Regions from separate parts of the Bordetella genomosp. 6 genome, predicted to be linked through region 2. Evidence: riboswitches for the same ligand, from Rfam matches in the RefSeq annotation. Region 2 holds a riboswitch; the other holds the start of a gene.

Region 1 (10,902 bases), 2.0 Mb from region 2:
CGGATCCCTCCAGGACGAGGGTTGCGCCATGCAGGCTGCCGCGCCCATGGCGGCGCCGGCCAGCAAGCCCGATGCAAGTCCTCTCGTGGTTCTCATCCAGCGTCCCGTCGGTCCCAGGCAAGCCGCGGACCGCCGCGTCTCGACCGTCCGCGTTCCGCTTGAACTAGCATAGGCGCAAAAACCGCTGGCCCCTATCGCCGCCGCGCCGCAACAGGCGAAAAACCAACACCTGCCCTCTACGCGCCGCCTGGCGCGGGGGCTTTGGCGCGCGCGACGCCCATGTGCTCGGCCGCGACGGCGCCGAAGCATTGCGCGAAGGCGTCGATGCGCTCGCCGCCGCCCTGCCCGGCCCGCATGATGCAGTAGTAATCCACCGCCACCCGGGGCGCCACCGGCACCAGGCTGACGCGCCAGCGCCGGCTCGCCACCGCGGCGAACGACGGCACCACGGCCTGGCCCAGGCCCGCCTCGACCATGGCCAGTACCGTTTCCAGGTGCGTGACCACGCGCCCCGGCGCGTCGCCCTGCACGCCCAGGTGCTGGTTCACCAGGCGCTGGATCGGATTCCCGTCGGGCAAGGCGATCAGGCCGTCGCGGTCGATCTGCGGCCAGCGCACCGACCTGCGCCGCTCGCCCTCCACGCGCGGCACGGCCAGCGCCAGCCGGGCCGGAAAGACCGTTTGCCGCCGTATGCCGGCCGCGCGCGTGAAGAACGCGCCGAAGCCGGCGTCCAGGTCGCCGCTTTCGACCCGGGCGGCGATCAGGCTGCGATCCAGGTCCATCACTTCCACGCGCACCCGCGGCGCCAGCGCCTGGAAGCGCTTGAGCACATCCGGGATCACGCTGCAGGCGATCAATGGCGTCACGCCGATGCGCAGGCGGTCGCGTCCGTCGGCGTCCAGGGCGCCCAATTGCGCCACCGCCGCGCCCAGGTCCTGCACCGCGCGCTGCGCCACCGGCAACAGGCTCTGGCCCGCCGGCGTCAGGCGGACCGCGCGCGTGGTGCGCTCGAACAGCCGGCTGCCCAGCTGCGTTTCCAGGTCGCGCACCATAGCGCTCAGCCCGGCCTGCGAGATGTGCAGCTGTTCGGCCGCCTTGGTGAAGCTGGCATGGCGCGCCACCGCAAGAAAGGCGCGCATCTGGCGAAAAGAGAAGTTCATGGTCGGCCGGCCCGGGGAGAACAGGCGTTCATATTAACAAGCATTGCTTGTCAATTTATCCAATATTGTTCTTTTACTTATTTAACCCGGTGCGTTGAAATAGTGGATCGGCCCATCCGAGGCCCCATTGCCGCAAAAGACACTGGAGACGAGACATGACGAATTCGCCCGCATTGACCATGACGCTGCGCGCCGTGCTGGCGCTGGCCGCCACCGCCACCCTGGCGCTGGGTCCGGCCGCTCCCGCGGCCGCCGAGACGTTCCCTTCCAAGCCCGTCACCCTGGTCGTGCCCTTCCCGCCGGGCGGCCCCACCGACACCAGCGCGCGCCTGTTCGGCGCCGTCATGGCCGACCAGCTGGGCCAGCCCGTCATCGTCGAGAACCGCGCCGGCGCCGGCGGCAGCGTCGGCACCACCGTGGTCACGCGCGCCAAGCCCGACGGCTACACCCTGCTGTGGGGCGGCACCAGCAGCATCGTGGTCGCGCCGGCCCTGTACACCAATCTGCAGTACGACCCGATCAAGTCCTTCACGCCGATCGGCATGGCCGTGCGCGGCCCGCTGATCCTGGTCAGCCGCCCCGACCTGGGCCCCAAGGATATCGGCCAGCTGCGCGACTACGCCAAGGACCATGACCTGAGCGTGGCCTCGGCCGGCACCGGCTCCATCGGCCACCTGACCGCCGAAATGTTCAAGAGCGAGGCCGGCGCCCGCATGCTGCACGTGCCCTACCGGGGCGGCGCGCCGGCCCTGACGGACGTCATGGGCGGCCAGGTCGACCTGTTGTTCGACACGGTCACGCTGCTGACGCCGCAGATCCACGCCGGCAAGCTGCGCGCCTACGCCGTCACCGGCAGCCAGCGCTACAGCGGCCTGCCCGACGTGCCGACCGTCTCGGAGACGATCGGCAAGCCCTTCGAGGCCTATTCCTGGTTCGGCCTGATGGCGCCGGCCGGCACGCCGGCGCCGGCCGTGCAGGCGCTGACCGACGCGCTGGCCGCCGCCGCCAAGGATCCCGAGGTCATCAAGCAGCTCAGCGCGCTGGGCCTGGAGCCGGTGGGCGACACCCCGCAGGAGTTCGCCCGGTCGATCCGCGCCGACCTCGACAAATGGACCGGCGTGGTCCGCAGCGCGGGCGTCAAGCCCCAGTAACCGCGCCTACGTATCCGCTACACAGAAGGACAATCCACGATGCCCGACACCACCTCACCCCGGATCCTTATCGCGGGCGCCGGCCTGGGCGGCCTGACCGCCGCGCTGGCCCTGCAGGCGCGCGGTTTCCAAGTCCGCGTGCTGGAGCAGGCCGCGCAGCTGCGCGAACTGGGCGCGGGCATCCAGCTCAGCGCCAACGCCAACCGCGTACTGTACCAGCTCGGCCTGGGCCCGGCGCTGGAACAGGTGGCCAGCCCGGCCTCCGGCAAGCGCATCCGCCTGTGGAACACCGGCCAGACCTGGCCGCTGTTCGACCTGGGCGCGCAATCGGTCGAGCGCTATGGCTACCCGTACCTGACCATCTACCGCGCCGACCTGCACCGCGTGCTGGCCGACGCCGTGCTGGCGCGCGACCCGCACGCCATCGAACTGGGCGCCCGGGTCGAAAGCGTCACGCAGGACGACACCGGGGCCAGCGTCACGCTGGCCGACGGCAGCACGCGCCGGGGCGATATCCTGGTGGGGGCGGATGGCGTGCACTCGCGCGTGCGCGCCGCGCTGCACGGCCAGGACCAGGCGCGCTTCTCCGGCGCGCTGGCCTGGCGCGGCGTCATCCCGGCGCACAAGCTGCCGCCGCATCTGCGCGAACCCTATGCCGTCAACTGGGTAGGCCCCGGCGCCCACGTCATCCACTACCCGCTGCGCCGCGGCGAACTGGTGAACTTCGTCGGCATCCTGGAGCGCGACGACTGGCAGGTGGAATCCTGGACCCAGGAAGGCACGATCGCGGAATGCGCGCGCGATTTCACCGGCTGGCACGAGGACGTGCAGACGCTGATCCATGCGCTGGATACGCCCTTCAAGTGGGCGATGATGCTGCGCGAACCCCTGGCGCAATGGACCCGCGGGCGCATCACCCTGCTGGGCGACGCCTGCCATCCGACGCTGCCGATGCTGGCCTCGGGCGCGGCCATGGCCATCGAGGACGGCTACGTGCTGGCGCGCTGCCTCGACGGCATGCGGGCCGACGCGCCGCGGGCGCTGGTGCGCTACCAGGACCTGCGCGTCGAGCGCACGGCGCGCGTGGTGCGCGGCTCGGCCGAGAACGCCAGGCGCTTCCACAACCCGGAGCTGGCGCACGCGGCCGGCGCGGCCGCCTATGTCGAACAGCAATGGAGCGAGGCGCGGGTCCGCGAACGGTACGAATGGCTGTTCACGTACGACGTGGACGCCGAGCCCGTCTGAACGCCTCCGGGAGACAGGGTTTCCCCTTGGATGCGCGCCGGCACCTTGTCGTGCCGGCGCAATCGCTGTAAGTTGTGCCGGTTCCACCAACGTGCAGTTCGGGAGAGATCGTCCAGCGGACGACGCCGACGGAGCAACCACCCCGGAAACTCTCAGGCAAAAGGACCGACCTGCAGGAACATCTGGAGAGTGGCGCGCGGTACGGCGCCCACCGAAGGGGATCCCTGGCGCGCTTGCATCGGCGCACGGGTGAAGCTCTCAGGTAAATGGACAGATGGGGTTGTGGCCGGGCCATTCCGATGGCCGGCAGACGCCAACCTCTTCTGGGACCACGACCATGTCTCGAATCGCCGTCATCGGCGCCGGCATCACCGGCGTCACCACCGCCTATGCGCTCGCATTGCGCCAACACCAGGTCACGGTATTCGACCGCCACCGCTATAGCGCGATGGAAACCTCGTTCGCCAACGGCGGACAGCTGTCCGCCAGCAATGCCGAGGTCTGGAACAGCCGTTCCACGCTCTTCAAGGGCCTGCGCTGGATGCTGCGGCGCGACGCCCCGCTGCTGCTCAATCCCCGTCCCAGCTGGCACAAGTACTCGTGGCTGGGCGAGTTCCTGCGCCAGATTCCCCGCTACGAAGCCAACACCATAGAGACCGTGCGCCTGGCCATCGCCGCTCGCCAGCACCTGTTCGAGATCGCGGCCCGCGAACGGATCGATTTCGATCACGAGCGGCGCGGCATCCTGCACTTCTATGCCAGCAAGCAGGAGTACGACGGCGCCTTGCGCGTCAACGCGCTGCTGCGCGCCGGCGGGCTGGAGCGGCGGCCCGTATCGCCCGAGGAAATGCGCGCCATCGAACCGGCCCTGCAGGGCGATTTCCACGGCGGCTTCTTTACCGAGTCGGACTCCACCGGCGACATCCACAAATTCACCACCGGCCTGGCCCGGGCCGCCGCGCGGCACGGCGCCGTGTTCCGCTACGAAACGCCCGTCAGAGGCATCGAGCATCGCGGCGGCGCCATCGCCATCACGACCGCCGAGGACGTCGAACCCTTCGACAAGGTGGTGATCTGCGCCGGCGTGGGCAGCCGCCAGTTCGCCAGCATGGTGGGCGACCGCGTCAACGTCTATCCGGTCAAGGGATATTCGATCACGGTCAGCCTGGACGACGAGGCCAGCCAGGCCGGCGCGCCCTGGACCAGCCTGCTGGACGACCGCGCCAAGATCGTGACCAGCCGGCTCGGCGCGGGCCGGTTCCGGGTGGCCGGCACCGCCGAATTCAATGGCTTCAATCGCGATATCCGCGCCGACCGCATCGAACCGCTTATCGCGTGGGTGCGCAGGTATTTCCCGCAGGTCTCGACCAGCCGCGTCGTGCCCTGGGCGGGCCTGCGGCCCATGCTGCCCAGCATGTTGCCGCGCGTCGGCCCTGGCAAGCGGCCGGGCGTGTACTACAACACCGGCCATGGCCACCTTGGCTGGACGCTGTCGGCCGCGACGGCGCAACTGGTGGCCGACGCGGTGGCGGCGGGCGGGGGGAAATAGCGGGCGCGCCTCAGGCGCGCCCGGCCGCGTCCAGCCGGCCCAGGCATGCCCGCAGGCCAGGTGGCAGCGCCACGGGACGGCGGCTGGCGCGGTCGACGTAGACGTGCACGAAGTGGCCCTGGGCGGTGCAAAGCTGGTCGCCGGCCCGGAACACGCCCAGCTCGTAGCGCACGCTGCTGCGCCCCACGTGGGCCACGCGCAGGCCGATCTCCAGCGTTTCCGGGAATACGGCCGGCGCGTGGAAATTGCAGTGCGTTTCCACCACCAGGCCGATCACCGCGCCCTGGCGCGGATCGAGTTCGCCGGCCAGCGACAGGTAGCGATTCACCGCCGTGTCGAAGTACGCGTAATACACGACGTTGTTGACGTGCCCGTACATGTCGCAATCCATCCAGCGCACCGGCATGGCCTCGAAATGGCCGAAATCGGCGCGCTGCCACCGTGGCGCGCGCGGGGACGGCTGCGTGGCGTCGCTCATAGCGCCTCCCGGTAAAGCCGCAAGGCGTCGTCGTAGCCAAGCTGCCTGGGGTTGTTGACCAGCAAGCGCTGTTGCTGCATGGCTTGTTCGGCGAGCATGGGCAGGTCCGGCTCGGCCACGCCCACTTCGGCCAGGCGCCGCGGCAGCCCCAGCCGCGGACCCAGGCCTGCCATCTCCCGCACGAACCCTTCGGCGCGCGCCTGCTCCGTGCCGCCGACTTCCGGGCAGACGATCTGCGCAAGCTGGGCATAGGCGGCGCAAGCCCGCGGCAGGTTGAAGCGCAGCACCGCCCCGAACATCAAGGCATTGGACAGGCCGTGCGGCACGTGGAACGCGCCGCCCAGCGGATACGCCAGCGCATGGACGGCCGCCACCGGCGCATTGGCAAACGCCTGCCCCGCCAGCATCGCGCCCAGCAGCATGTCGTGGCGGGCCGCCATGTCGGCGCCGTCGCGGCATGCGGGGCCGATGGAACGGCACAGCAGGCGCAACGCCTCGCGGGCCAGGCCATCGGAGATCGGGTTCTTGCGCAACCTGCTGGTATAGGCTTCGACGGCGTGCACGATGGCGTCGATGCCGGTGGCGGCGGTCACGCTCGCCGGCAGGCCGCGGGTCAGCTCCGCATCCAGCACGGCGATGTCGCAATACAGGACGGCAGACACGATGCCCGCCTTGGAGCTGTCCGCGCGGGTCACGATGGCAATGGGGGTGGCTTCCGATCCGGTGCCGGCAGTGGTCGGCACCTGCACCAGCGGCAGCCGCGCGCCGGTGACGCGATCGATCCCGTAGCTATCGCGAAAGTCCGCCGGGGATCGGGCGAAAGCCGCCACCAGCTTGGCGATATCCATCGACGAGCCGCCGCCAAAGCCGATCACGCATTGCGCGTCCATTCCGCGCGCCTGCGCGATCGCCTGGTCCACGGCCGCTTCGGGCGGGTCGGCCAGCACGCCGTCGTAGACATCAACCGTATGGCCGGCGCCACGCAGACCCGCCGCGAAGGCGGCAACCAGGCCCAGCCGCACCAGCTGCTCGTCGGTGACCACCAGGATACGGCACGGCCCCCATTGCGCCGCGACCGCCTCGCCCAGCCGTTGCGAAGCCCCCTCGCCCGCGAGCGTGCGGGCGTGTGTCCGAAATTCGAATCCGTTCATAGCACCTCGAATAATCCCGCGGCGCCCATCCCGCCGCCCACGCACATGGTCGCCACGACGTAGCGCACCCCTCGGGCGCGCCCTTCCAGCAGCGCATGCCCTACCAGCCGCGCGCCGGACATTCCATAGGGATGGCCGAGCGCGATGGCGCCGCCATTGACGTTCAACCGATCGTCCGGCAGGCCCAGGCGGTCACGGCAATAGATTACCTGCACGGCGAACGCCTCGTTCAATTCCCATAGACCGATGTCGCCGATCGCCAGCCCGGCGCGCACCAGCAGCCTGGGCACGGCGTGCACCGGACCTATACCCATTTCGTCGGGACGGCAACCCGCCACCGTGAAGCCGCGAAAACCTCCCAGCGGCCGCAGGCCGCGCGCTCGCGCCGCGTCGGCGCGCATCAGCACGCAGGCCGAGGCCCCGTCCGAAAGCTGGCTGGCATTGCCGGCCGTGACGCAGCCGCCCTCCCGCACGCTCTTGAGCGTGGCCAGCCTCGCGGCCGTCGTTTCCGGACGAATGCCCTCGTCCTCCTCCAGCAGGACTTCGATTTCGCCGGGCGGATCGACCGCCAGACGGCGCACGCGCATGGGCGCAATCTCCTCGCGCAAGCGGCCCGCCGCGCGCGCCGCCGCGGCACGCTGCTGGCTGGCGGCCGCGTAGTCGTCCTGGCGCTGGCGCGAAATACCGTAGCGCCTGGCAACCACTTCGGCCGTATCTATCATGGGCAGGAAGATGCCCGGCATGCGATGCGCCAGCCACGGATCCTGCTCCATATGGTGATTCATGTGCTCGTTCTGCACACACGAAATCGAGTCCAGTCCGCCAGCCACCACCATATCCGCGCTGCCGCACAGGATGGACTGCGCTCCCATGGCGATGGCCTGCAATCCGGACGAGCAAAGCCGGTTGACGGTGACGCCCGGCACCTCCACGGGCAGGCCGGCGCGCAAGGCGACCTGGCGCGCGATATTCTCGCCCGCCGTGCCCTCGGGCCGGCCGCAACCCATGATGACGTCATCGACTTCGGCTGCGTCGACGCCGGCGCGCCGCACCGCGTGTTCGACCGCGTGCGCGCCCAAGGTGGCGCCATGGGTATTGTTCAGCGCGCCGCGATACGCCTTGCCGATGGGCGTGCGGGCGGTCGAGACGATGACCACCTCGTCGTTCATGCTTCCTCCCTGCAAAAATCCCGCAGCCGCGCGCCCTGTCGCGCCAGGCGGACCAGCAGTTCGGCCGGTTGCCAGAATTGCGGCTCTTCGTTGGCCGCGCGCCGCCGTAGGGCGGCCACGACCGCCGGCAGGCCCGAAACGTCGGCGCTGTAGCAAGGGCCGCCGCGCCATCGCGGAAAGCCGTACCCGGCCAGGAATACCGCGTCCACGTCCGCCGCGCTGGCCGCGATGCCTTCCTCCAGCAGGCGCGCGGCCTCGGCGATCAGCGCGTGCAGGCAACGCTCGACGATTTCCCCCGCCGGAATCGCCCGGGGCGAGGCGCCCGCCTCGCGCGAGGCGGCGGCAATCATGGCTTCCACCTCGGCATCGCGCCGGGGCTGGCGGCCGCCGTCCGGATAGGCGTGAATTCCGCTGCCTCCTTTCAGGCCGAGGCGGCCCGACTCGCTGACCCGGTCCAGCCAGTCCGGCCAGGGGCGCTCGGGCGTTTCGCTGCGCTGCCGCTGCCGGATACTGTAGCCAACGTCCAGACCCGCCAGGTCGGCGACCTGGAATGGCCCCATGGCGAACCCCCACTCGCGCAGCGCCGCGTCGACCTCCATGGGCATGGCCCCCTCCTGCACCAGCAAGGCCGCCTGCCGCAGATACTGGTGCCACATGCGGTTGCCGATGAAACCGTCGCACACGCCGGCCACCACGGCGATCTTGCGCAAGCGCCGCGCCAGCCCCTGCACGGCGGCCACGACATCCGCATGGGTGGCGTCGCCGCGCACGATTTCCAGCAAGGGCATCACCGGCGCGGGGCTGAAGAAATGCAGGCCGACCACGTCCGGCGGACGCCGCGTGGCGTGCGCGATCCGGTTGACGTCCAGCGTCGAGGTGTTGGTGCCGAGGATGGCGCCCGGCTTGAGGATGCGGTCGAGTTGGCGGAAAACCCCGCGCTTGACCTCCATATCTTCGAACACGGCCTCGATGACCAGGTCCGCTTGCGCGACGTCCGCCATGTCGCCGACCGTCGTGACGGCGCTGGCGTACTGGTCGGCCTGGCCAGGCGTCAAGCGCTTGCGCGAGACCTGGCGATCGAAATGCTGCCGCACGCGCGCGCGCCCCTGCGCCAGGCAGCCGGCATCCACATCGTGCCAGAGCACCGGCAGGCCGGCCTCGGCCAGGCAGATAACGATGCCGGTGCCCATCGTGCCGGCCCCGATGACCGCGACCTGGTCGATGCGCCTGGCCGAGGCATCGCCGGCCGGCGCGCGCGGCCGTTCGGCGAAGAAGGCATAGCGCAAGGCCCGCGCCTCGGGGCCGTCGCGCAGACGCGCGAACCAGTCATGCTCCAGCGCCCGCCCGGCTTCATACGGCCCCTGCGCCGCGGCCAGGCATAGCAGCGCCGCCTCGCGCGCCGGCGCGCTGCCGACTGGCCGGATGGCGGCTTCGCGCGCCGCCTCGGCGATGGCTTGCGGCGCCAGCGCGGGCAGGCTGGACGCCCGGCGCGGCGCCAACCCGCCCGGCGCGCCGCGCATCCACGCCAGCGCCTGCTCCAGCGTATCGACCTGCGGCACCCGCGCATCGGCCAGCTTGTGCCGCAGCGCGGTCTCGCCGGTCACGGGTTCGCCGCCGAGCACCATCTCGACGGCCTGGCGCGCGCCCACCAGGCGCGGCAGGCGCTGCGTCCCCCCGGCGCCGGGCAGCAATCCCAGCTTTATCTCCGGCAATCCCAGCGAAGCGCGCGGCGACACCAGCCGGTAGTGGCACCCCAGCGCAAGCTCCAGCGCGCCGCCCAGCGTCACGCCGTCGAGCAGCGCCACCACGGGCAACGGCCCGCTCTCGATCCGGTCGATCAGTTCGCCCAGCCCGGGGGCCTGCTGCGGGCCGGCATGGTCGAACTCCTTGATATCCGCGCCGGCCGAGAAGATGCCGGCGCGGGCGCTGACGAGCAGCAATGCCCGCAATTGCGGCCTCGCATACGCGTCCTCCAGGCAGCGGGCCAGGTCGCGCCGCAACGCATGGCCCAATGCATTCACTGGCGGGCTGTCCAGGGTCAGCACCCCTATCTCGCCCCGCATCGTGATCGCTACCGACATGTCCAGGCTCCTACTGTTTCTCGATGCCGGCGATCTCGGCCGCGCGGCTCCACTTGGCGATCTCGTCGATCTGGTACCGGCGCAACGCCGCGGGACCCGCCGCAAAGCTGTCCCAATTCGTGCCGGCCAGGAACTCCTGCGTCTGCGGACGCTCGTAAATCGCCACGATGGCGCTGCTCAGCTTGTCGATGACCGGCTCGGGCGTACCGGCCGGCGCGAACGCCGAAGTCCAGTTCACCATGTCGAAACCCGGATAGCCCGCCTGCTCGACCGTGGGCACGCCGGGCTCGCTTTCCAGGCGCTCGGCGCTGCTGACGGCCAGCAGGCGCAATTTTCCGGAGCGCAGGAAAGGCACCAGCGCCGCGTAATCGGCGAACGCGAAATCGACTTGTCTGCCGGCCAGGTCCGTCAACGCCTGGGCAGCCCCCTTGTAGGGAATGTGGCTGGCCTTGCTGCTGGCCATCGAAAGGAACAGCTCCGTGGTGATCTGGTAGGCGGCGCTGCCCGAGCCGTAGTTCAGCGCGCCAGGCCGCTCCCGCATCGCCGCGACCAGATCGTCCACCGAACGGTAGGGAGACTCGGCATTTACCGCCAGGCCCATCGCGCCCTTTGCCAGCCGTGCGACCGGCGCGAAATCCTTCAGCGGGTCGTAGGGCAGCGCCTTGAAGATGGCCGCGTTGACCGTCATGGCCGACGACCCGGAGATCAGCAATGCATAGCCGTCGGGCTGCGCGGCGGCCACCATCTTGGCGGCGATGAAGCTGTTGGCGCCAGGATGGTTCTCGACCACCACCGGCGAACTGAAGACGGCTTCCATCTCGCGCGCCAGATAGCGCGCCGTGTTGTCGGTGCCGCTGCCCGGCGCGAACGGCACGATGAGCCGGATCGGGCGCGCCGGGAATGTTTGCTGCGCCAGCG
Region 2 (10,902 bases):
CGCGCGGCGTGCCGGGGCTGTATTTCATCGGCGAGGCGGTCGACGTGACCGGCTGGCTGGGCGGCTACAACTTCCAGTGGGCGTGGGCGTCGGGGTACGCCTGCGGCAACGCGCTCTAGCCTGGCGGGCACGGCGCATGCGGGCAGGGCCGCGTGCCTATTGTTTTGGTAAATGGAAATGACTATCATTTGTCTTTACCGAATGCAAATGCCGGAGACCGCATGCCATACGTCCTGCCCGCGCTTTCGTATGCCTACGATGCGCTCGAGCCGCATATCGATGCGCGCACGATGGAAATACACCATACGCGTCATCACCAGGCCTACGTCAACGGCCTGAACGCCGCGCTCGAAGGCGCCGGCCTGGGCCGCGACGAACCGGTCGAGCAACTGCTGCGCCGGATCCCGGCGCTGCCGCCGGGCATCCATGACGCGGTGCGCAACCACGGCGGCGGCCATGCCAACCACAGCCTGTTCTGGACCATCATGTCGCCGTCGGGCGGCGGCCGTCCGGATGGCCGGCTGGCGGCCGACATCCAGGCCCAGCTGGGCGGGCACGACGCGTTCCAGGCGGCCTTCACGCAGGCCGCGCTGGGCCGTTTCGGCAGCGGCTGGGCCTGGCTGACCGTCACGCCGGCCGGCCGCCTGCGGGTCGAAAGCAGCGCCAACCAGGATTCGCCGCTCATGGACGGCAATACCCCGATACTCGGCCTGGACGTCTGGGAGCACGCGTATTACCTCCAGTACCAGAACCGCCGCCCCGAATACATCGAGGCGTTCTACCGGGTGGTGGACTGGGCCGAAGTGGCGCGCCGCTACGAGTTCGCGCTGGCCGGGCTCGGCCGGGAGGCCGCATGAACACCCATAGCCGCCATCGCGTCCGCCCCGCGCTCACCAGCGTCAGCGCCATGACCCTGGCGGTGCTGGTGGCCTGCCTGGCCTGCTACCAGTTGTGGGAGCTCCTCGACGCGCGCTGGCCGCACGTCGCCCTGGCCATGGCCGGCGGCATGGTGGCCGCCGGGGCCACCGCGCTGGGCGCGGTCCCGGTGATCTTCTCCCAGACCCTGTCGCAGCGCGTGCAGGATTGCATGTTCGGCTTCGGCGCCGGCGTCATGCTGGCGGCCAGCGCCTTCTCGCTGGTGGCGCCGGGCATCGCCGCGGCCGGTGCCCAGGGCTATGGCCCCTGGGGGGCGGGCATCCTGGTGGGGGCGGCCATCCTGCTGGGCGGGGCGGCCTTGCTGGCCAGCGACAGGCTGTTGCCGCACGAGCACTTCATCAAGGGCAAGGAAGGGCGCACCTCGCGCACCCTGCGCCGCACCTGGCTGTTCGTGTTCGCGATCATGCTGCACAACGTGCCGGAGGGCCTGGCCATCGGCGTGGGCTATGCCGGCGGCGACAGCCTGCGCGGCACGGCGCTGGCAACCGGCATCGCCATCCAGGACGTGCCCGAGGGGCTGGTGGTGGCGCTGGCCTTGCTGGCCGCCGGCTACAGCCGTGCGTTCTCGGTGGCGCTGGGCATGCTGTCCGGGCTGGTCGAGCCGCTGGGCGCCATCGCGGGCGCGGCGGTGGTGGGCTGGTCGGCCGCGCTGCTGCCGTGGGGGCTGGGTTTCGCCGCCGGCGCCATGCTGTTCGTCATCAGCCACGAGATCATCCCCGAGTCGCACCGCAAGGGCCATGAAGTGCCGGCCACCGCCGGCCTGATGCTGGGGTTCGTGCTGATGATGCTGCTCGATACCGCGCTGGGCTGAGGCGCCGAAACAGGGGCGGATCGGCGCCGAACCGGACGCTTTGCGGCATGGCGCTTTCGATGTATGCTTTGCGCGCTGTCACGCATGTCGCGGGAGAGAGCGGCCGATCGCGGCTGCCGCCGAAGGCGCAATTCGCCCGGAATCGCTCAGGTAACCCATACCGCGACTGCATCGAGTAGCGCCTGGCGCGCTCGAAACAGCACTCTGGAGAGACCTGGCGCGGCCACCTTCGCGGTGTGCGCGCAGCCCAGGCGCCGAAGGTGCAAACCCGCTCGCGCGGGGTAACTCTCAGGCAAAAGGACAGAGGGGCGGAAAATTCGACCGGTCCCCGGGCGCTTTCCGCATCGGGGCCGGCATTCCGTAATCCTGGCAATGCTGCCGCTGGAGCCCTCGCATGTCCGCACCGCTCAAACGCACCCCCTTGGCCGAAGAACATCTTGCCGCCGGCGCCCGTATGGTCGACTTCGGCGGCTGGGACATGCCGCTGGCCTATGGCTCGCAACTGGAAGAGCACCACGCGGTGCGCCAGGACGCGGGCATGTTCGACGTCTCGCACATGCTCAACGTCGATGTCGGCGGCGCCGACGCCACCGCCTTCCTGCGCCGCCTGGTGGCCAACGACGTGGCCCGCCTGGCCACGCCGGGCAAGGCCCTGTACAGCTGCATGCTGAACCCGCAGGGCGGCATCATCGACGACCTCATCATCTATTACTTCGCGCCCGACCAGTGGCGCGTGGTGGTCAACGCCGGCACCGCCGACAAGGACATCGCCTGGATGCAGCGCGTGGCCGCCGCCGACGGTTTCGATGTCGCGATCACGCCGCGCCGCGACCTGGCCATGGTGGCGGTGCAAGGTCCCAATGCCCGCGCCAAGGTGTGGGCGGCCCGTCCCGCGTGGCAGGCGGCGTCCGAGCCGCTGGCGCCGTTCTCGGCCGCGGCCGTCGCGGCCGACACGCTGGTGGCGCGCACCGGCTACACCGGCGAGGACGGCTTCGAGATCGTGCTGCCCGCCGACGCGGTGGTCCAGCTGTGGCGCGACCTGCTGGCGCAGGGCGTGCGGCCCTGCGGCCTGGGCGCGCGCGACACGCTGCGCCTGGAGGCGGGCATGAACCTCTACGGCCAGGACATGGACGAACTCGTCCATCCCAACCAGGCGGGCCTGAGCTGGACCGTTTCCCTCAAGGACGAGGCGCGCCGCTTCGTGGGGCGCGACGCCATCGAGCAGTTCGCCGTGCCGCGCGCCTTCGTCGGCCTGAAGCTGCAGGAGCGCGGCGTGATGCGCGCCCATATGCCGGTGCGCTGCGCGCAGGGCATGGGCGAGCTCACCAGCGGCACCATGTCGCCCACCCTGGGCGTGTCGGTGGGTTTTGCCCGCGTGCCGGTGGGCGTGCAGCCCGGCGACGCCGTCGAGGTCGAAATCCGCGGCAAGTGGGTGCCCGCCCTGGTATGCAAATTGCCGTTCGTGCGTAACGGCAAAGCCGTCGAACACTCGTAAACTCGAGGCTTCCGCGCGGCCGCCGGCCGCCGGAGGCGCGCAAACTTTCTCCATCCCCACCGAATTGCCAGAGGAGCTCCCATGAGCCTGCCCACCGATCGCAAGTACACCGAGTCCCACGAATGGGTCCAAGCCGAAGGCGATGTGTTCGTCGTCGGCATCACCGACAACGCCCAGGAGCAGCTGGGCGACCTGGTCTTCGTCGGCGACGTCAAGGTCGGCGCCGCGCTGAAGGCCGGCGAGACCGCCGGCGTGGTCGAGTCGGTCAAGGCCGCCTCCGACATCTATGCGCCGGTCGACGGCGAGATCGTCGCGTTCAACGACGAACTCGAAGCCAACCCCAGCTTGATCAACGAATCGGCCTATACCGCCTGGATCTTCAAGATCAAGCCGGCGAACGCGGCCGACCTGGACAAGCTGCTTGACGCGGCCGGCTACCAGGCCGTCGCCGGCTGACAGGCCGCACCGGGCCGGCCAGCGGGCCGGCCCCGCCTCCCCGTTATTTCGAGAACACCATGTCGCGCGCCCCTGACACCCATTCCGATTTCATTCCCCGCCATATCGGCCCGTCCGACGACGACCAGGCCACCATGCTGGCCGCCATCGGCGCATCCAGCCTGGATGCGCTGATCGACGAAGTCGTGCCGCCCCGCATCCGCAGCCGTGCGCCGCTGGCGCTGCCCGCCGCGCGCAGCGAAACCGATGTGCTGCAGGACCTGAAGCGGATTGCGGCGCGCAACCAGATCTACCGCAACTACATCGGCCAGGGGTACTACGGCACGCACACGCCCAACGTGGTGTTGCGCAACGTGCTCGAGAACCCGGCCTGGTACACCGCCTACACGCCGTACCAGCCCGAAATCTCGCAGGGCCGCCTGGAGGCGCTGCTCAATTACCAGACCATGGTCGCCGACCTGACCGGCCTGGACATTTCCAATGCCTCGCTGCTGGACGAGGGCACCGCCGCGGCCGAGGCCATGACGCTGGCGCGCCGCGGCAGCCGTTCGTCCAGCCCGGTGTTCTTCGTGTCGCAGCACTGCCACCCGCAGACGCTTGAGGTGGTGCGCACGCGCGCCGAGGGCCTGGGCATCGAACTGGTGATCGGCGACGAGTCGCGCGGCCTGCCCGAATGCTTCGGCGTGCTGCTGCAGTATCCGCACAGCCTGGGCGGCGTGGCCGATTACCGCGAACTGGCGCAAGCCGCGCACGCGCAGGGCGCCGTGGTCGCCTGCGTGACCGACCTGCTGGCGCTGGCGCTGATCGAGCCGCCGGGGCAATGGGGCGCCGACATCGCCGTCGGCTCGGCGCAGCGCTTCGGCGTGCCGTTCGGCTTCGGCGGCCCGCACGCCGGCTTCATGGCCTGCCGCGATGCGTACAAGCGCAACATGCCCGGCCGGCTGGTCGGCGTCTCGAAGGACGCCCAGGGCAACCCGGCGCTGCGCCTGGCCCTGCAGACGCGCGAGCAGCACATCCGCCGCGAGAAGGCCACCTCCAACATCTGCACCGCCCAGGTGCTGCTGGCCGTGATGGCCGGCCTGTACGCCGTATGGCATGGCCCGCGCGGCGTGCGCCGCATCGCCGAGCGCGTGCAAAGCCTCACCGGCGCGCTGCGCGCGGCGCTGGCCGGGCTGGACGTGAACGTCGCCAACGACACCTGGTTCGACACGCTGCTGCTGGAAACCGGCGCGGCCACCCCGGCCATCCTGGCCGCCGCGGATTGCGCCCGGATCAACCTGCGCCAGGTCGATGGCGCGCGTCTGGCGGTGTCGCTGGACGAGACCGTGACGCTCGCCGACCTGCAGGCCCTGGTCAACGTGTTCGCGGCCGGCCTGGGCAAGGACGAGGTGGTGCTGGCGCCGCCGCAGGCGTCGATGGACGGCATCCCCGCGGCGGTGCGCCGCCAGGGTCCCATCCTGTCGCACCCGGTGTTCTCCAGCGTGCAGTCCGAGACCGACATGCTGCGCTACCTGCGCAAGCTGGCCGACAAGGACCTGGCGCTGGACCGCACCATGATCCCGCTGGGTTCGTGCACCATGAAGCTGAACGCCACGGCCGAGATGATTCCCATCACCTGGCCCGAGTTCGCGCTGATCCACCCGTTCGCGCCGGCCTCGCAGACGCCGGGCTATCGCGAGCTGATCGACGGCCTGTCGGCGCAGCTGTGCGAAATCACCGGCTACGACGGCATCAGCCTGCAGCCCAACTCGGGCGCGCAGGGCGAGTACGCCGGCCTGCTGGCGATCCGCGCCTACCACCAGGCCAATGGCCAGCCCCAGCGCAATGTCTGCCTGATCCCGGCTTCGGCGCACGGCACCAACCCGGCGTCGGCCCAGCTGGCCGGCATGGACGTGGTGGTGGTGGCGTCCGACGCCAACGGCAACGTCGACCTGGCCGACCTGCGCGCCAGGATCGCGCAGGTGGGCGAGCGCCTGGCCGCGCTGATGATTACCTATCCCTCGACGCACGGCGTGTTCGAGGAAGCCGTGACCGAAATCTGCGACGCGGTGCACGAGGCCGGCGGGCAGGTCTACCTGGACGGCGCCAACATGAACGCCATGGTCGGCGTGGCGCAGCCCGGCAAGTTCGGCTCGGACGTCTCGCACCTGAACCTGCACAAGACCTTCTGCATTCCGCACGGCGGCGGCGGGCCGGGCGTGGGCCCGGTGGCGGTGCGCGCCCACCTGGCGCCCTACCTGCCCGGCGTGCTCGACGCCCAGGGCCGCCTCGACCCCGCGGCCAAGGTCGGTCCGGTCTCGGCCGCGCCGTACGGCTCGGCCGGCATCCTGCCGATTCCCTACGTGTACATCGCCCTGATGGGCGCAGAGGGCCTGCGCCGCGCCACCGAGGTCGCCATCCTCAACGCCAACTACATCGCCACGCGCCTGCGCGACCACTATCCGGTGCTGTATGCGGGCCGCAATGGCCGCGTGGCGCACGAGTGCATCCTGGATGTGCGGCCCCTGAAGGAAACCAGCGGCATCAGCGCCGAGGACATCGCCAAGCGCCTGATGGACTACGGATTCCACGCGCCGACCATGAGCTTTCCGGTGGCCGGCACGCTGATGGTCGAGCCCACCGAATCCGAAGGCCTGGCCGAGCTGGAGCGTTTCATCGAGGCCATGATCGCCATCCGCGCCGAGATCGCGCAGGTCGAAAGCGGCGAACGCGACCGCGACGACAACGTGCTGCGCAATGCGCCCCATACGGCCCAGATGCTGCTGGCCGATGAATGGCACCACGACTATCCGCGCCAGCAGGCCGCCTATCCGGTGGCGTCGCTGCGCGAGAACAAGTACTGGCCGCCGGTGGCGCGGGTGGACAACGCCTATGGCGACCGCAACCTGGTGTGCGCCTGCCTGCCGGTGGAAGCCTACGCGTAGGCGGCGACGCGCGCGCCCAGTAGAAACGCCGGCCTTCGGGCCGGCGTTTCTACTGGGGCCTGCCCCTCTGCGGGGACAGTCACCTGCAAGATTTCATGGCGTCCGCCTGTCCCGGATGGGACAGGCACATTGCCGTACGCCATCGACTCTTGCCGGCAGTCACGCCTTCGGCGTGATTCCCAGCCGTTCGTAGTGCTCCTGGTAGCCGGCGACGTGGCGTTCCATGCGGCGGCGGGCGGCCGGCGCGTCGCCGGCGATGACGGCTTCGACCACGCGGCGGTGCGCCTGCAGGATGAGGCGCCGGGTAGGTTCGGGCGTCTGTCCTTCGCGGCTGGTCGCCTCCAGGATCAGGCCGGCGATGGACACGATGAACGCGCGCAGCAGGTCGTTGTGGCAGGCGTCGGCCAGCGCGAAGTACCAGCGCACGTTGAGATCCAGGAATTGCGCCACGTCGGGCAGGGCCTCCTGCAGCAGGTCGGTTGCCCGCACCAGCGCCTGCAGGTCTTCGGGCGTGCGGCGCAGCGCGGCGAGCTCGGCGATGGTCGGCTCGATGGCGACGCGGGCTTCGATCATCTCCTGCAGCGAGACGCCGCGCGCGCGGGCAAACAGCGCCACGGGGCGGGCCAGCGCGTCGTTGGCCGGCAGCTTGACCACCGAACCGCCGTAGCGGCCCTGGCGGGTCTCGATCAGGCCTTCGCTTTCGAGCACGCGCAGCGCGTCGCGGACGGCGGCGCGGCTCAGGCCGGTTTCTTCGGTGAGCTCGCGTTCCGAAGGCAAGGCCACGCCGCTGGGGCGGGCGCCGCTGAGGATCTGTTCGCGCAGGGCGTCGGCCAGCAGGTCGCGCGAACGCACGGCCTTGATCGGACCCAGCGGATTAGGGTTTGTCTCTACGGTTTTCATCGCTACGGCCATTGTACAGCGTTTGGTTATCCATATAATGGTCAACCATTGAACTTTTGGTTGGACATCATGGCTGCAGTCTCTTCTTCCGTCCCGCCCGCCCCGCTGGGCGGCGTGCGCGTGCTGGACTTGTCCAAGGTCCTGGCCGGGCCGCTGTGCACGCAATACATGGCCGACATGGGCGCCGACGTGATCAAGGTCGAGGCGGCCGGGCAGGGCGACGATACGCGCGGCTGGCCGCCATTCCAGGATGGCCAGGCGGCGGTGTTCCTCAGCTGCAACCGCAACAAGCGCAGCATCGCACTGGACCTGAAATCGGCGCATGGGCGCGCCGTCGTGCTGCGGCTGGCCGCCTGGGCCGACGTGGTGGTCCACAGTTTCGGTCCCGGCGTGGCGCAAAAGCTGGGCGTCGATCGGGAGGCCTTGTCCGGCATCAATCCCCGCCTCGTGTACTGCGCCATCTCCGGTTTCGGCCCGGTCGGCAGCCTGAGCCGCGGCAAGGGGTTCGATGTGGTGCTGCAGGCTTTCTGCGGCATGATTTCGATCACGGGCGAGGCCGAGGGCGGCGCGGTGCGCAGCCCGTTCTCGCCGGTGGACCAGGCTACCGGCCTGCACGCCCTGATCGGCATCCTGGCGGCCTTGCGCCAGCGCGACGCCACCGGCCGCGGCGTCACCGTGGACGCCTCGCTGTTCGATACCGCGCTCGGTTTCATGGGCTACTTCATGCAGGGGTACTGGGCCCGCGGCACGGAGCCGGCGCGCGCGGGCGCCGGGCATGAGTCGCTCTGCCCGTACCAGGATTTCGCCACCGCCGACAGCCCCATCATCCTGGGCATCGCCAACGACGCGCTGTGGCGCGCATTCTGCGCCCTGGCCGGGCGTCCCGAGCTGGCCAGCGACCCGCGCTTTGCCACCAACGCGCGGCGCGTGGCCAACCGCGCGCAGACTCTGGCGGTCACGCGCGAGCTGCTGGCGGCGCGCACCCGCGACGAATGGCTGCCCGCGCTCGAGCAGGCCGGCATTCCCTGTTCGCCCATCCATACGCTGGCCGAGGTCGATGCGCATCCGCATACGCGCGAGTCGGGCATGGTGTTCGACTACCCCGAGGCCGGTGCCGAGGCCGGGCCGCTCAGAGGCGTGGCCCAGCCGGTGCGGTTTGACGGCAAGCGCCTGACCAAGCCCAAGCGGCCGCCGAGCCTCAATCAGGACTGGGCGTCGGTGCTTGCCGACGCCGGCTACTCCGATCCGGAAGTCCGGGATCTGATGCAACAGATGGCCTGAAAGAGCCATCCCACTCGTACAAGGAGACAACATGCACGCTTTCATGCGCCGCGCCCTGTGCGCCGCCATCGCCTCGCTGGCGGCCACCGCCGCGCACGCGGCCTATCCTGAACAGCCGGTCCGTATCATGGTGGCGTTCGCCCCCGGCAGCGGCACCGACAACGTCGCCCGCTACTATGCGACGCGCCTGAGCGAGGAACTGAAGCAACCCTTCGTGGTCGAGAACAAGCCCGGGGCCAACGGCAGCATCGCGGCCACGCAGGTGGCCCGCACGCAGCCCGACGGATACACCCTGTTCCTGGGGTCGAACTCCACGCTGTCGGCCGCGCCGTTCCTGTTCAAGAAGCTGCCGTACGAACCGCTAAAGGATTTCACGGCCGTCGCCCGGCTGTCCGACATTCCGTCCATGCTGGTGGTCGGCGCCGACTCGCCGATCCGCGACTTCGACCAGTTCATCGGCAAGGCGCGCGCCGAGCCGGGCAGGGTGACCTGGGCCAACGCCAACACGGCCCACCTCGCCGCAGGCATGGCGCTGACCAAGCAGGCGCAGCTGGACATGATTTCGGTGCCCTACAAGAGCAGCCCCCAGGCGCTGACCGATGTGATCGGCGGCCAGGTCACGGCCATGGTCGTCGATACGTCCGCGGGCACCGCGTTCGTGCAGCAGGGCAAGGTGCGCGCGCTGGCGGTGACCACGGCCCGCCCGGTGGCGGCCATGCCCGGCGTGCCCAGCATGAGCGAGCGCTTTCCCGGCATCGACGTCTATTCCTGGCTGGGCATCGTGGGCCCCGCCGGCATGCCCGACGAGGTGGTGACCGTGGTCAACAAGGCCATCCTGAAGATCAACGCCAGCGAGGACACGGTCCGCTTCCTGCGCGAGAACGCCGGCGCCGAGCCGCCGCCGTCCTCCAGCCCGGCCGAGTTCACGCAGTTCATGCACGCGCAGCTCGAGGTGTGGCGCAAGCTGCTGCGCGACGCCAACGTGGAACCCATGTGACCCGGCAGGAGACCCGCATGTCCGCACCCGCCAGCGTGTCCGAATTTGTCCGCTACGATGTCGAGGCGGGGGTGGCCCGCATCACGCTCGACCGGCCGGATCGCCGCAACGCCATCGACGTTCCCATGCGCGCGGCCCTGCTGGCCGCGGTGCAGGCCGCCACGGCCGACCCGGCGGTGCGCGCCGTCGTCCTGACCGGGGCGGGCGGGCACTTCTGCAGCGGCGGCGACGTCTCGACCATGCGCGGCGCCTCCATGAGCGCGGAGCAGGGGCGCGACCGGATGGCGCCGATCGGCGCCTGCGCGCGGGCCTTGCTGGAAATGCCCAAGCCGGTCATCGCCGCCGTCGACGGGATCGCCTTCGGCGGCGGCTTCGGCCTTTGCCTGTGCGCCGACCTGGTGCTGGCCACGCCGGCGGCGCGCTTTTGCCTGTCGTTCATGCGGATCGGGCTGGTGCCCGATTTCGCCGCGGCGTTCACCTTGCCGCGCCTGGTCGGCCTGCAGCGCGCGCGCCAGCTGATCTACACCGCGGCCGAGATCGATGGCCGCCAGGCGCTGGAATATGGACTGGTGAGCGAACTGGTCGATGCCGGCGGGCTGGCGTCGCGCGCCGCGGCGGTGGCCACGGCCATGGCCGGGATGCCCGCCACGGCGTTTGCCCTGACCAAGCAGGCGCTGCTGCGTTCCAGTTCGAGCGAACTGGCGGCCATGGTGGAAATGGAAATGACCTCGCAGGGCGTGGCCTTCAATACCGGCTACCACCAGCAGGCGGTGGAACGCCTGCTGGAGAAAAAGCCGCCGCTGTATTCCTTTCCCGCGCCGACGGCCTGAACGGCGGCCCGGCCGGCTGGTCCGGCCCGGGCCCCCGCCGCCGCGATCAACGCGCGGCGTAGACTTCGTCTTCGAAGTTCCCGACCATCTGCATGAAGGTGTTGACCATGATGGAAAGGTTCTCGCGCCCCACGCCGCCTTCGGCGCTCAGATCCATGCGCAGCACGGCCTGGTTGTCGTCGTCCAGGTAGGCGCGGGTCCAGCGGTATTTCTGGTTCCAGGCGTTGAGCGCCTTGAGCGAGGTCTTGCGCTTGCCGAAACTGGCCTTCATG

Evidence for each region. A riboswitch is a leader RNA that binds a small molecule or an ion and turns the genes downstream of it on or off. The one in region 2 is predicted to bind glycine.
Region 1: linked by a shared signal. The riboswitch ahead of CAL11_RS10640 (D-amino acid dehydrogenase) and the one ahead of gcvT (glycine cleavage system aminomethyltransferase GcvT) in region 2 are both predicted to bind glycine.

What each region holds. Positions count from the first base shown of each region.
Region 1 covers NZ_CP021107.1:2,278,031-2,288,932, forward strand. The annotation lists gene CAL11_RS10620 (BamA/TamA family outer membrane protein) at 1-96, opposite strand, end outside; gene CAL11_RS10625 (LysR family transcriptional regulator) at 237-1,160, opposite strand; gene CAL11_RS10630 (Bug family tripartite tricarboxylate transporter substrate binding protein) at 1,316-2,311, shown strand; gene CAL11_RS10635 (FAD-dependent monooxygenase) at 2,351-3,556, shown strand; glycine riboswitch at 3,646-3,734, shown strand; gene CAL11_RS10640 (D-amino acid dehydrogenase) at 3,894-5,105, shown strand; gene CAL11_RS10645 (acyl-CoA thioesterase) at 5,116-5,583, opposite strand; gene CAL11_RS10650 (iron-containing alcohol dehydrogenase) at 5,580-6,734, opposite strand; gene CAL11_RS10655 (acetyl-CoA C-acyltransferase) at 6,731-7,903, opposite strand; gene CAL11_RS10660 (3-hydroxyacyl-CoA dehydrogenase NAD-binding domain-containing protein) at 7,900-9,984, opposite strand; gene CAL11_RS10665 (Bug family tripartite tricarboxylate transporter substrate binding protein) at 9,995-10,902, opposite strand, start outside.
Region 2 covers NZ_CP021107.1:4,263,889-4,274,790, reverse strand. The annotation lists gene CAL11_RS20100 (aminoacetone oxidase family FAD-binding enzyme) at 1-119, shown strand, start outside; gene CAL11_RS20095 (superoxide dismutase) at 222-857, shown strand; gene CAL11_RS20090 (ZIP family metal transporter) at 854-1,747, shown strand; glycine riboswitch at 1,828-1,920, shown strand; glycine riboswitch at 1,942-2,061, shown strand; gene gcvT (glycine cleavage system aminomethyltransferase GcvT) at 2,142-3,242, shown strand; gene gcvH (glycine cleavage system protein GcvH) at 3,324-3,698, shown strand; gene gcvP (aminomethyl-transferring glycine dehydrogenase) at 3,758-6,622, shown strand; gene CAL11_RS20070 (FadR/GntR family transcriptional regulator) at 6,782-7,522, opposite strand; gene CAL11_RS20065 (CaiB/BaiF CoA transferase family protein) at 7,592-8,803, shown strand; gene CAL11_RS20060 (Bug family tripartite tricarboxylate transporter substrate binding protein) at 8,835-9,800, shown strand; gene CAL11_RS20055 (enoyl-CoA hydratase/isomerase family protein) at 9,818-10,630, shown strand; gene CAL11_RS20050 (DUF945 family protein) at 10,677-10,902, opposite strand, start outside.